Regions from separate parts of the Streptomyces sp. NBC_00726 genome, predicted to be linked through region 1. Evidence: riboswitches for the same ligand, from Rfam matches in the RefSeq annotation. Region 1 holds a riboswitch; the other holds the start of a gene.
What was found. A riboswitch is a leader RNA that binds a small molecule or an ion and turns the genes downstream of it on or off. The one in region 1 is predicted to bind cyclic di-AMP.
Positions count from the first base shown of each region.

Region 1 (5,566 bases):
CGACCTGGTCCGTGTCCACCCCGGCGAGGAGTGGCTGTACGTCCTGACCGGCCGCCTCCGGGTGACGCTCGGCGAGACCGTGCACGACCTCGCGCCCGGCGACGGCGCGCACTTCGACTCGCTCACCCCGCACCGGATCGCCGCCCCCGAACCCGAGGGCGCCGAGCTGCTCTTCGTCCACACCCTGTTGCAGAGTCCCGCCGCCGACCTGTGCCTCGGCGGCCGGGTCCACCGCGGCTGAGACGTTTCCGCCGCCGGACCCCCGGCAGCCAGAGAGGCCAGTCATGTCCGATTCAGAGCACTACGACCCGCTCACCCCGGCCCCGCGCCCCGGCGCCGACAGCCAGGAGAAGAAGATGCCGCGCGGACTCGTGATCCGGCTCTTCGCCTACCTGGTGGCCGGGCACGTCATCGCCGCGTTCCTGTACCTGCTCTTCGCGGTCGGCATGCACAACCAGTAGGCCGGTCCGTCTCGGCCCTAGTCCAGGAGCCGTTCGCGCAGCTGCTCACGGGTGGTGGGGGCGAGCTTCAGTCCCTCGGTGAGATAGCGGTCCGTGCCGCCCCAGGTCTCGTCAATGGTGGTGAAGGCCGCGGCGAGGTAGTCGGGCTGGGCGCCGAAGAGCGGATTGAGCAGCTCCAGCACCTCAGGGGACATCCCGGCCGCCGAGGTGTCGCTGCGCCGGATGCGGTAGCGGCGGTGCGCGTCGTTCGACTTGAGGTAGTCGGCCTCGATGGCCTCCCGGCCGACGCCCACCGCCAGCAGCGTCACCGCGATCGACAGCCCGGCCCGGTCCTTGCCGGCCGCGCAGTGCATCAGGGCCGGCACGCTGTCCTCGGCCAGGGCGTGCAGCACCCGGCTGTGCTCGGCGGTGCGCTCCAGGATGATCGAGCGGTACGAGGCGACCATGCGGTTCGTCCCCTTGCCGTCGGCCAGGATCGAGCGCAGCTGCGCCAGGTCGCCGTCGCGCACCATCCGCCAGAACTCGGCGCCGTCCGCCGGGTCGCTGAGCGGGATGCTCACATTCCGTACGCCCGGCAGCTCGATGTCCAGGCCGTCCAGCTTGTGGTCGGCCGCGTTGCGGAAGTCGAAGACGGTGTGCAGCCCGAGCCCGCCGAGGAAGGCCGCGTCCTCGGCCGTGGCGTGTGCCAGATGACCGCTGCGGTAGAGCCTGCCGCGGCGCACCCGGCGGCCGTCGGTGGTGGGCAGGCCACCCAGGTCGCGGAAGTTGCGGACGCCGGTGAGGACGGGCTCCGTCGGCGGGGTCTGCGGCAGCTGCTGCGTCACGGTCACTCCTGGAGGCTCTGCCCCGGCGCGTGTCGCCGACGGGCCCACGACCGCGACGATACGACATCGGTTCCTGGGGCAATCATCTCGGCCACCCGCCGGTCCGCCCGCTCCGGTGCTGACACGAACGACGGCCGCGACATGTCCGTATTGCCGGATTGGGAATAACTTGCCCCGGTTGTACGGGGGATGATCACTTGCTCGTGAGCGGGATCATATCCGTGACGGTGTGTGGTGACGCCCCGGCGGGGTACTCCCCGCACCGCGCGGAATGCCAAGATCCGTAATCCACGGAGTGTGACCGGAATTCGGCGCCGTAATTCCGGTGCGGAATCCGGTGCGGAACGCGTGGCTTGTTTCCGTCGTCCCGGCTCGCTTACGTTCCATGCCATCCGGATGGAACGCCCAATCCTGCCGCCGTCCGGAATTCGCACCCACTCACCGTGTGGCAGGAGCGGGGGAACCAGGTAAGCCGCCGACCGGGACGACCGGACGGCTAGGGGTGAAGTCGCGCCAGGCGCGGCCGGGCATCTCCAGCCCGAACCCGACAGCTCACCTCGCAGGCGCCGGAGAGGAAATTCTTCATGCCCAATTCGGGTAAGCACCGCCGTCCCAAGTCCAGCACCATCGCCCGTGGCGTCGTCGCCGCGAGCGCCGGCGGAGCCGTCATCGCGCTTCCGCTGCTCGGCGCCACCGGTGCCCACGCCGCGGAGCGGTCCGCCCCGGCCACGTCGAAGTCGGCCGCCGCGCACACCGCCCCGGCCAAGCCCGCGAAGAGCACCGGCACCACCACGTACTCCGTCGTCTCCGGCGACTACCTGTCGAAGATCGCGGCCCAGCACCACCTCAAGGGCGGCTGGCACAAGCTGTACCAGGACAACCGCGAGGTCGTCGGCGGGAACCCGAGCCTGATCTTCCCGGGCATGAAGCTGACCCTCGGCGCCAAGGCGGCCCCCGCCGCCACCACGTCCGAGGCTCCCGCCAAGACGGCGGCGAAGACCGAGACGAAGGCCGCGCCCAAGGCCGAGACCAAGACCGCGCCCAAGGCCGAGACCAAGACCGAGGCGCAGGCCGAGACCAAGACCGAGGCCCCCGCCTCCCAGGACAACGCCTCCGGCTACGTCCACCCGGTCCCGGGCAACCACACCACCGCGTACCGCGCCTCCGGCGCCAACTGGTCCAGCGGCAGCCACACCGGCATCGACTTCCCCGTCTCCACCGGAACCAGCGTGAAGGCCATCACCTCCGGCACCGTCGTCACCGCCGGCTGGGGCGGCGCCTACGGCAACCAGGTCGTCATCAAGCACGCCGACGGCCACTACTCCCAGTACGGCCACATGTCCTCGCTCTCCGTCTCGGCGGGCCAGACCGTGACCGCGGGCCAGCAGGTCGGCCTCTCCGGCGCCACCGGCAACGCCACCGGCCCGCACCTCCACTTCGAGGTCCGCACCGGCCCGGAGTACGGCTCGGACATCGACCCGATCGCCTACCTGGCGTCGCACGGGATCAACGTCTGATCCAGGCGGTACCGGCCCGGTGATCCGGGTCACCGAACGGCACAGAGGGGCGGCGCACGGCGGTGCGCCGTCCCTCTGCTTATTCCCCCTTTACCGAAAACTGACCGGGTGGTTTATCTCACCACCCGTCAACCCCTTATTACGGTCGCGTAGGTCACATTCCGGGGTGCAGGATATGCGGTTGTGGCAGACGATTCGAACAACCTCCAACAGGGCGTCACCGACCGACAGGACGCCATCGGGTCGTACGCGGCGATTGGCGACAGCTTCACCGAGGGAGTCGGCGACCCCGGCCCGGACGGAACGTTCGTCGGCTGGGCCGACCGGCTCGCGGTACTCCTCGCGGACCGGCTCCCGGAGCCCGGCCCGGCGACCGGGGACTTCCGTTACGCCAATCTCGCCGTACGAGGACGCCTCCTCGACCAGATAGTCGAGGAGCAGGTGCCCCGCGCCAAGGAACTCGCCCCCGATCTGGTGAGCTTCTGCGCAGGCGGCAACGACATCATCCGGCCGGGCACCGACCCGGACGACGTGGCCGAACGCTTCGAGAGGGCGGTCGCCGACCTCACGCGGTCGGTGGGCACCGTCATGGTGACCACCGGCTTCGACACCCGCGGCGTCCCCGTGCTGCGCCATCTGCGCGGCAAGATCGCCACCTACACCGCCCACGTCCGGGCCATCGCCGACCGCTACGACTGCCCGGTCCTCGACCTGTGGTCGCTGCGCTCCGTGCAGGACCGGCGCGCCTGGGACGGCGACCGGCTCCACCTGTCGCCCGAGGGGCACACCCGGGTCGCGCTCCGCGCCGCCCAGGTCCTCGGCCTCGACGTGCCGGCCGACCCGGACCAGCCGTGGCCGCCGCAGCCCCCGCGCGGCACGCTGGAGATCCGCCGCGACGACATCCACTGGGCGCGCGAATACCTGGTCCCGTGGATCGGGCGGCGGCTGCGCGGCGAGTCCTCCGGGGACCACGTCGAGCCGAAGCGGCCGGACCTGCTGCCGCTCTGACCGGCCCCCGTCCGCTGTCCTCAGTCGTCCCGCGACCGCGTCGCGGCGACCGGGGACAGCGGCAGCGCCGCCGGGACGCGCTCCAGGACCCCGCCCGCGAACACGTCGTACAGCGGCAGCGTCTCCAGGTGCACATAGCCGATGTGGCAGTCGCAGACGGCGAGCGGGCAGGCCCGCGGCCCCAGCGCCCGCCGGTAGCTCCCGTCGTACAGATTGCCCAGCTCCGCCCGGACGAAGTGGCAGCGGCGCACCATGCCCTCCCCGTCCACCGAGATCACCGACTCACCGGTCCGGCAGGGCAGCCCCGCCGAGCGGTGCGGATGGCGGCTGTACGGGAACAGCGGGTCGATCGCCGTCCACCGCTCCGCCTCCTCGTCCGTGTAGGTGTGCCCCTCGGCCGCGTTGACCCAGAGATAGACCTCCTCCGGGAGCGCCGCGCGCAGCCGCCGCGCCTCGCCGAGATGGGCGTCGAACCCGACGACACCCACGCTGTGCCGGACCCCGAGCTCCCGCAGCTCCGCGCACCGGCCCAGGAAACGCTCGTACGGTGTCTGCCCCGGGTGGTACGTGCACCAGAGCGCGATCCGTTCGCGGGCCGGCTCCGGGGCCTCGGCCAGCCACCGCGTACGCCCGCTCAGGTTCGTCTGGATCGCGACCCGGCGCACATGCGGGAGGCCCGCCAGCTCCACGATCGCCCCGCGGTACCAGGACCGCACCAGGCCCTCGCCCCACGGCGTGAACAGCACCGAGATCCGGTCACCGGTCTGCGCCGCCACCCACGCGGTGAACCGTTCGAGGGCCGCCCGGTCGGCCCGCAGCTGCTCCCGGCTGTCGCGCCGCTTGGCGAACGGGCAGTACGGGCAGTCGTAGTCGCAGGAGGCGAGCGGCCCCCGGTAGAGAATCGTCAGGTCCACGGGTGACTCACTTCAGCTCGTACGCGGCCATCGCGGTCCGCACGGCGGGGGAGAAGAGCTCCGGGCCCAGCGCGTCGGAGTAGGCCAAGCCCTCCGGCGACAGCCGCAGCAGCCCCTGTGCCTCCGCGTCCAGCCAGCCCCGGTCCTCGAACCGGGCCAGCTCATCCGGGAAGTCCTCGTACGGCGAGGTGCCGAACCGCTCGCGGTACTCGTCCAGGGCCATGCCCTCGGCCTGGAGCACCGACTGGAGGAGATGGCGGCGGCGCGCCTCGTCCCCGTCGGTGTACCGCCCGACCTCGGCACGGGAGAAGTCCGCGGTGGCGGTGTAGGCGTCGATGATGCCCCGAACCTCGCTCATCCGCACCGCGTAGTCGAAGGAGTAGTGCAGCCGCGAGGTGTAGGAGCGGGCGCCGCAGCCCAGGCCGATCATGCCGTCCGTCTGGCAGGCGTGGTCGTCGGGCCCCTCCGCGCGCGGGGCGTCGGCGCGGCGGAACATCCGCATCGACACCTGCTCGTAGCCGTGGGCCAGGAGGTGGTCGCGGCCGGCCCGGTACAGCCGCAGGCGCTGCTCGTCCCAGTCCGTGTCGGCCTCCCCGGGGGAGCGCTTGCCGAGCGCGGTCAGCGGGCGCACGTACAGCGGGTAGAGATACAGCTCCTCCGGCCGCCAGCGCAGCGCCGCGTCCAGCGAGGTGCGCCAGCTCCGCTCGGTCTGGCCGCCGATGCCGTAGATCAGATCGATGTTGAGCACGGGTATGGAGGTGTCCCGGATGAGGCCGAGCGCCCGGTCCACGTCGGCGGCGTGCTGCGGGCGCACCGCCGCGCGGGCCTCGGCCGCCACGAAG
Region 1 covers NZ_CP108983.1:6,119,266-6,124,831, forward strand. Annotated here, with positions in the region: gene OG338_RS27195 (helix-turn-helix domain-containing protein) at 1-241, shown strand, start outside; gene OG338_RS27200 (DUF6126 family protein) at 285-461, shown strand; gene OG338_RS27205 (tyrosine-protein phosphatase) at 479-1,285, opposite strand; cyclic di-AMP (ydaO/yuaA leader) riboswitch at 1,707-1,866, shown strand; gene OG338_RS27210 (peptidoglycan DD-metalloendopeptidase family protein) at 1,870-2,802, shown strand; gene OG338_RS27215 (SGNH/GDSL hydrolase family protein) at 2,986-3,810, shown strand; gene OG338_RS27220 (STM4011 family radical SAM protein) at 3,831-4,724, opposite strand; gene OG338_RS27225 (STM4012 family radical SAM protein) at 4,732-5,566, opposite strand, start outside.

Region 2 (5,566 bases), 2.6 Mb from region 1:
CCCGACGGGGACATCACGGTCGCCGATCTGGGTATCCCCGCCTCGCCGATGGCCCGTATCGACTCCGACGTGCCGGCATCGACGGCGCTGCGGGGCGGGGTTCCGTCCTGGACGGCGCGCTGGTGGCTGTCGAAGCCTGCCGCCTCTTGGCAGCTGACGTTGAAGAACAAGGCCACGGGCGCCACCGTTCGAACCCTGACGGGCGGAGAGGCGCGCGGCCTGATCACGGCCGCCTGGGACGGGAAGACCGCCACCGGCGCGTACGCCCCGAACGGTTCCTACGCCTGGACCCTGACCGCCGACCCCGCCGACGGGAGCGGCGCCCCCTTCACCACTTCCGGCACTCTCAAACTGACCGGTGGGGCGGCCGCGCCACGGGACTTCGTCGGTGACGACGGGTTCGGGGACCTGCTCGCGTTCACCTCGGCCGGGAAGGCCGACTGGCGGGCCGGTACGGGGACCGGGGCCGGGCGGGTCGAGGACAAGGTGTCGGCCACCGGCTGGACGGGCGGCAACACCGTGACGGCCGCCGTGCCGTTCGAGGACATCAACGGCGACCGGTGCAACGACGTGCTGGTCCGTACGGAGGCGGGCGAGCTGCGCGCGTACACGCCGGGCTGCGGGGCCGCGCTCAAGCCCACCACGCCGTACAAGAAGATCGGCACCGGCTGGAACATGTTCGACGCCCTGACGTCGCCCGGCGACATGTCGGGCGACGGGCGCGCCGATCTGCTCGGCCGGACGCCTGCCGGCGACCTGTACTTCTACCTGGGCAAGGGCAACGGCCTCTTCGAGCCCCGGGTGAAGATCGGCTACAGCTGGCAGGGGTACCTTCTGGCCGGCATGGGCGACATGGACGGCGACGGCAAGGGTGACCTGGTGGCCCGCGACCGCTCGGGCAATGTGTGGCGCTACCCCGCCACCGGCAACGGCACACTCGGAACCCGTACCAAGATCGGGTACGGCTGGACCATGTACGACACGATGGTCGGCTCCGGCGATCTGAACGGCGACGGCCGCGCGGACCTGCTGGCCCGCGACAAGTCCGGCGTGCTGTGGAGCTACCGCGGCGACGGCGAGGGCGCGCTGGCGGCGCGTACCAAGGTCGGCGGCGGCTGGCAGATGTACACGCACCTCTTCTGATCACTCACGCGGCCCGACGCCTTGACCGTCGGGCCGCGTGAACTCCGTACGTACACCGGACGGTTGAGGACCGTGCCCTGCGACAACGGCGCATGCGTGGAGCAGGTCGCCTCGGACCACGGGACGCCGACCCGGGTGCGGATTTCATGGAGCCCCACCGCGCTGACGGCGCCGCGCGGCCGATACCCGATCGGCTGCGCGGCCGGGGCGGGCTATGCTCGGTGGTGATGTGCCGGGGGCCGTTAGCTCAATTGGTCAGAGCAGCGGACTTTTAATCCGTTGGTTGTGGGTTCGAGTCCCACACGGCCTACCTCGTGGCCCCGGGTCAGCGCGTGCGCTGCCCGGGGCTCTGCCGTGTGCGGGGCGGGTGTCAGACCAGGAGCTTCGACTTCGCTCGCTGGTACTCCTCCTCGGTGATCGCGCCCTTGTCCTTGAGGTCGGCGAGCTTCGACAGGTCCTCGACATGGCCGCCGCTCTTGTGGCCGGTGCCGCCCTCCGTACCCGCCGCGTCCCTGATGTACGCCTTGAAGGCGGCGTCGCGTTCCTTCGCCTCCTGGACGTCGCGTTTGCCCATGGACTTGCCGCGGGCGATCACGTAGATCAGCACGCCCAGATAGGGCAGTACCAGCGCCAGGATCAGCCAGCCGGCCTTGGCCCAGCCGCTCAGGTCATCGCTGCGGAAGATGTCCATGATGACCCGGAAGAGGAGGAAGAGCCACATGATCCAGAGGAAGAACCACAGCATCGTCCAGAACAGGTTGAGCAGGGGATAGTCGTCCATCGTCCACTCCCGGAGCCTCGAAATGGCTGAGTCTGAAATCAGTCATATCGCCATATGGGCCCGTGCGCCCGTTGAGGGGGAGCGCTGGGGAGGGCGGTGGCTACTTCTCCGGCTCGGACGGGTCGGCGGCGGTGGCCGCGGTCGTCTTCCTGCTGTGGACCATGATGCCGATGAAACCGGCGAGGAACCCGCTGATCAGGCCCGATATCGCGTGGTTGACCGCGTTGACGGACGCGCTGCCCGGGAGGCCGATCGCCAGGTAGTTCACCGCCGCGCTCATCGCCGCGCCCATCACACCGCCGATGAGGCCGCTCTTGGCGGCGGCGCGTGCGGGGGACGGCGGGGTGGCCGAGGGGGCGGGGGTGTGATCGGAGGCGAGTGGTGCGGCCATGGTCGAGAGCCCTCCAGGCAGGCTGCGATCAGAGACCGGGAGCGGCTCTCGACGCGCGCCGGCATGCGCGGTCGGGGGCCTGCTCACACGGGCAGCCCACCGAGCCGGGGGGTGCAGCAGATACCTTGCGACAGAACACATGTTCCTTGCAACACCTTCTCGTTTTCGGCACTTTGACGCTTGGATCAAGGCGGTCGCGGTCCGCGTGGTCATGAGGGCTCCGAAGATGCCGTAGAGTTGGGTTCACCGACGCGGGGTGGAGCAGCTCGGTAGCTCGCTGGGCTCATAACCCAGAGGTCGCAGGTTCAAATCCTGTCCCCGCTACTGATGGATCAGGCCCGGCACGCAGGCAGCGTGCCGGGCCTGATGCGTTTCCGGCGCAGACGCGTTTCGCTCCTTCGGCGGCCGAGGATTCGCCCGGTGGCCGGGCGGGCGCGAGGCTGGGGGAGGTGCGCGGTCCCGGCCGTGGCCGCACCGGGCAGGAGACCGCAGGTGGGGAAGAGAGCGCGACGGTGGCGCGGGCCCGACGGCGCGGGCAGTCGCCGGTTCGTCCGGGTGCTGCCGGTGGCGATGATCGTCATCGGGGTGGTGTTCGACCTTTTTGCACCACCCTCCTTCACGGCCGTCCCGATGTTCGCGGCCGCCCCGCTGATCGCCGCGCCCTTCTTCGCTCTGGGTACCACGATCCGGATCGGGATCGCCGCGGTGCTCGCCGTCGCGGGCATCCGGCTCTACACCGGTGATCTGGTCAAGGTGGTCTCGTTCATCGAACTGCTCACCGTGCTCACGGTTGCCGTCCAGGCGTGTGTGATCAACCGCGTCGTGCGGCGCGGAAGCGAGCAGCTGGCGTCCGCCCGGATCATCGCCGAGACGGCCATGCGGGCCGTGCTCCCCGCGCCGCCCGAGCGGCTCGGCGGACTCCAGGTGGCCGCGCGGTACGAGGCGGCGCAGGCGGACGAGTTCGTCGGGGGCGACCTCTTCGCGGCCGCTGACACTCCGTACGGCGTACGGCTTGTGCTGGGGGACGTACGCGGGAAGGGGCTGGAGGCGGTCGGCGCGGTGGCGGTGGTGATCGGGGCGTTCCGGGAGGCGGCGGAGCACGAGAAGTCGCTGGAGGGCGTGGCGCAGCGGCTGGAGCGCGCGCTGGCGCGTGAGTCGGTACGGCGGAGCAGTCTGGACGCGTTCGAGGGGTTCGTGACCGCCGTGTTCGCGGAGATCCCGCCGGGCGCGGAGCGCGTACGACTGGTGAACCGCGGCCATCCGGATCCGTTGCTGCTGTACGGGGACGGGGCGGTGGAGGCGCTGACGCCCTCGGAGCCCGCGCTGCCGCTGGGCATGGACCTGGGGGTGCGGCCGGACCGCTCGGACGAGTGGGAGCTGCCGTCCGGCGGGACGCTGCTGTTCTACACGGACGGCCTGTCGGAGGCCCGGGACGCCGAGGGTGTCTTCTACGACCCGGCGGAGCGGTTGCGCGGGCGGCTCTTCCCGGGGCCCGAGGAGCTGCTGTCCGCGCTGACCGACGACGTACGGCTGCATACGGGGGGCGAGTCGACCGACGACATGGCGCTGCTCGCGGTGGCACGGCCGGCGAAGGGGCAGCCCGACCGGCGCAGGACGGTGAAGATCGTCAAAGCGGGTGACACGCTGCGTGACTGAGGAGCGTCGCTCCGCATAACATTTGACGCAACGTCAGAAAATGCGTAGTGGTTGAGTGCCGATCAACTCGCCCGATTGCACCCGGTTGTGTCCCGTAAAGTCCGGGCCCATCGCGTGAACGATCAGCGGGAACAGCTTGGAATCGGACCCGTCTGTCTATTAACGTTCGATAACGCAGCGCGGTTGTCCCAGCCGTCGTCAGGGACGGCGCCGCGCGCGTGCGCCGAATTCCGCAAGGGAACCGGGGAACCACCTACATGGGGTGAATCGGGCGTCTTCGTCTTCACAAGAGGCGGAGGAACCCGTAGGAGACCTTCCTGCTCCGAACCCGTCAGCTAACCCGGTAGGCGAGAAGGAAGGAAAGGAGCGCGCCCGCGTGGCGTCCAACAAGCCTGCCCCCGAATCACCCTCCCGGTTCGTGTCCGAGTACGGCGCCGACTTCGCGTCCGGCCCCGGCACCGCGTACATCCCGGAACAGGGCGGCGACTACGTGACCGATCGGGGCAACGGCTTCGCCACCGGCGCCGGTTTCGACAGCGGCTTCCGCGCCGACGACGCCGAATCGGAGCGGACCTGGGAGGAATGGAATCCCACCGAGGAGTCCGTCCGCCCCGTCCGCGGCAAGCACCGTGTCGCCAAGCAGCGCAATGGTCTGGCCCGCAGCTCCACCGTCCTCGGCGTCGGTGTCATCGCGGCCGTCGGTGCGGGTGGCATGGCCACCGCGCAGAGCAAGCCGCCGGTCTCCATCTCTCTTCCCGATTCCATCGCGGACAATCTCCCCGACGCCAAGTCCCTGCCCGGCGTGGGCGCGTTGTTCTCCGGCGGGAGCGAGGCCGAAACGCCCGCCACCGCCACCGCGGCCGCCCCGCTGACCACCGCCGGCATCACCACCGCCGAGGCCGAGCACGGCACCACGGACGCCGGCGAGGCGCTGCGCGCCCGCATCCTCCAGCAGGCCGAGCAGCAGCAGGGCGCCGCCGACGCCGAGGCGAAGGCGGCCGAGGAGAAGGCCGCCGCCGAGAAGGCGGCCGCCGAGGCGAAGAAGCAGCAGGACGAGGCCGAGGCCAAGGCCGCCGCCGAGAAGAAGAAGGCGGAGGAGGAGGCGAAGAAGAAGGCCGAGGCGTTGCGCCTGGCCAAGCTCGCCGCCAGTTACTCCCTCCCCACCTCCTCGTACACGATCACCTCGACGTTCGGCGAGGCCGGCTCGATGTGGTCCTCCGGCTACCACACGGGCCTCGACTTCGCGGCCCCGACCGGTACCCCGATCAAGGCCATCCACACCGGCACCATCAAGTCGGCCGGCTGGTCCGGCGCCTACGGCTACCGCACGGTGCTGGAGCTGGAGGACGGCACCGAGCTGTGGTTCTGCCACCAGTCCTCGATCGGTGTCACGGTCGGCCAGAAGGTCACCACCGGCGACACCATCGGCCGCGTCGGCGCGACCGGCAACGTGACCGGCCCACACCTCCACCTGGAGGTCCACACCCCGGGCGGCACCGGCATCGACCCGATGGCCTGGCTGCGCGCCCGCGGTCTGACGGTCTGAGATCTCTTTCTCCGACGCCCCGGCCCTTCCCCGCACGCGGCCTTCCGAA
Region 2 covers NZ_CP108983.1:3,489,539-3,495,104, forward strand. Annotated here, with positions in the region: gene OG338_RS15570 (FG-GAP-like repeat-containing protein) at 1-1,143, shown strand, start outside; tRNA gene OG338_RS15575 (tRNA-Lys) at 1,380-1,453, shown strand; gene OG338_RS15580 (SHOCT domain-containing protein) at 1,514-1,924, opposite strand; gene OG338_RS15585 (hypothetical protein) at 2,025-2,315, opposite strand; tRNA gene OG338_RS15590 (tRNA-Met) at 2,566-2,639, shown strand; gene OG338_RS15595 (PP2C family protein-serine/threonine phosphatase) at 2,808-3,971, shown strand; cyclic di-AMP (ydaO/yuaA leader) riboswitch at 4,183-4,336, shown strand; gene OG338_RS15600 (M23 family metallopeptidase) at 4,348-5,517, shown strand.
Region 2: linked by a shared signal. The riboswitch ahead of OG338_RS15600 (M23 family metallopeptidase) and the one ahead of OG338_RS27210 (peptidoglycan DD-metalloendopeptidase family protein) in region 1 are both predicted to bind cyclic di-AMP.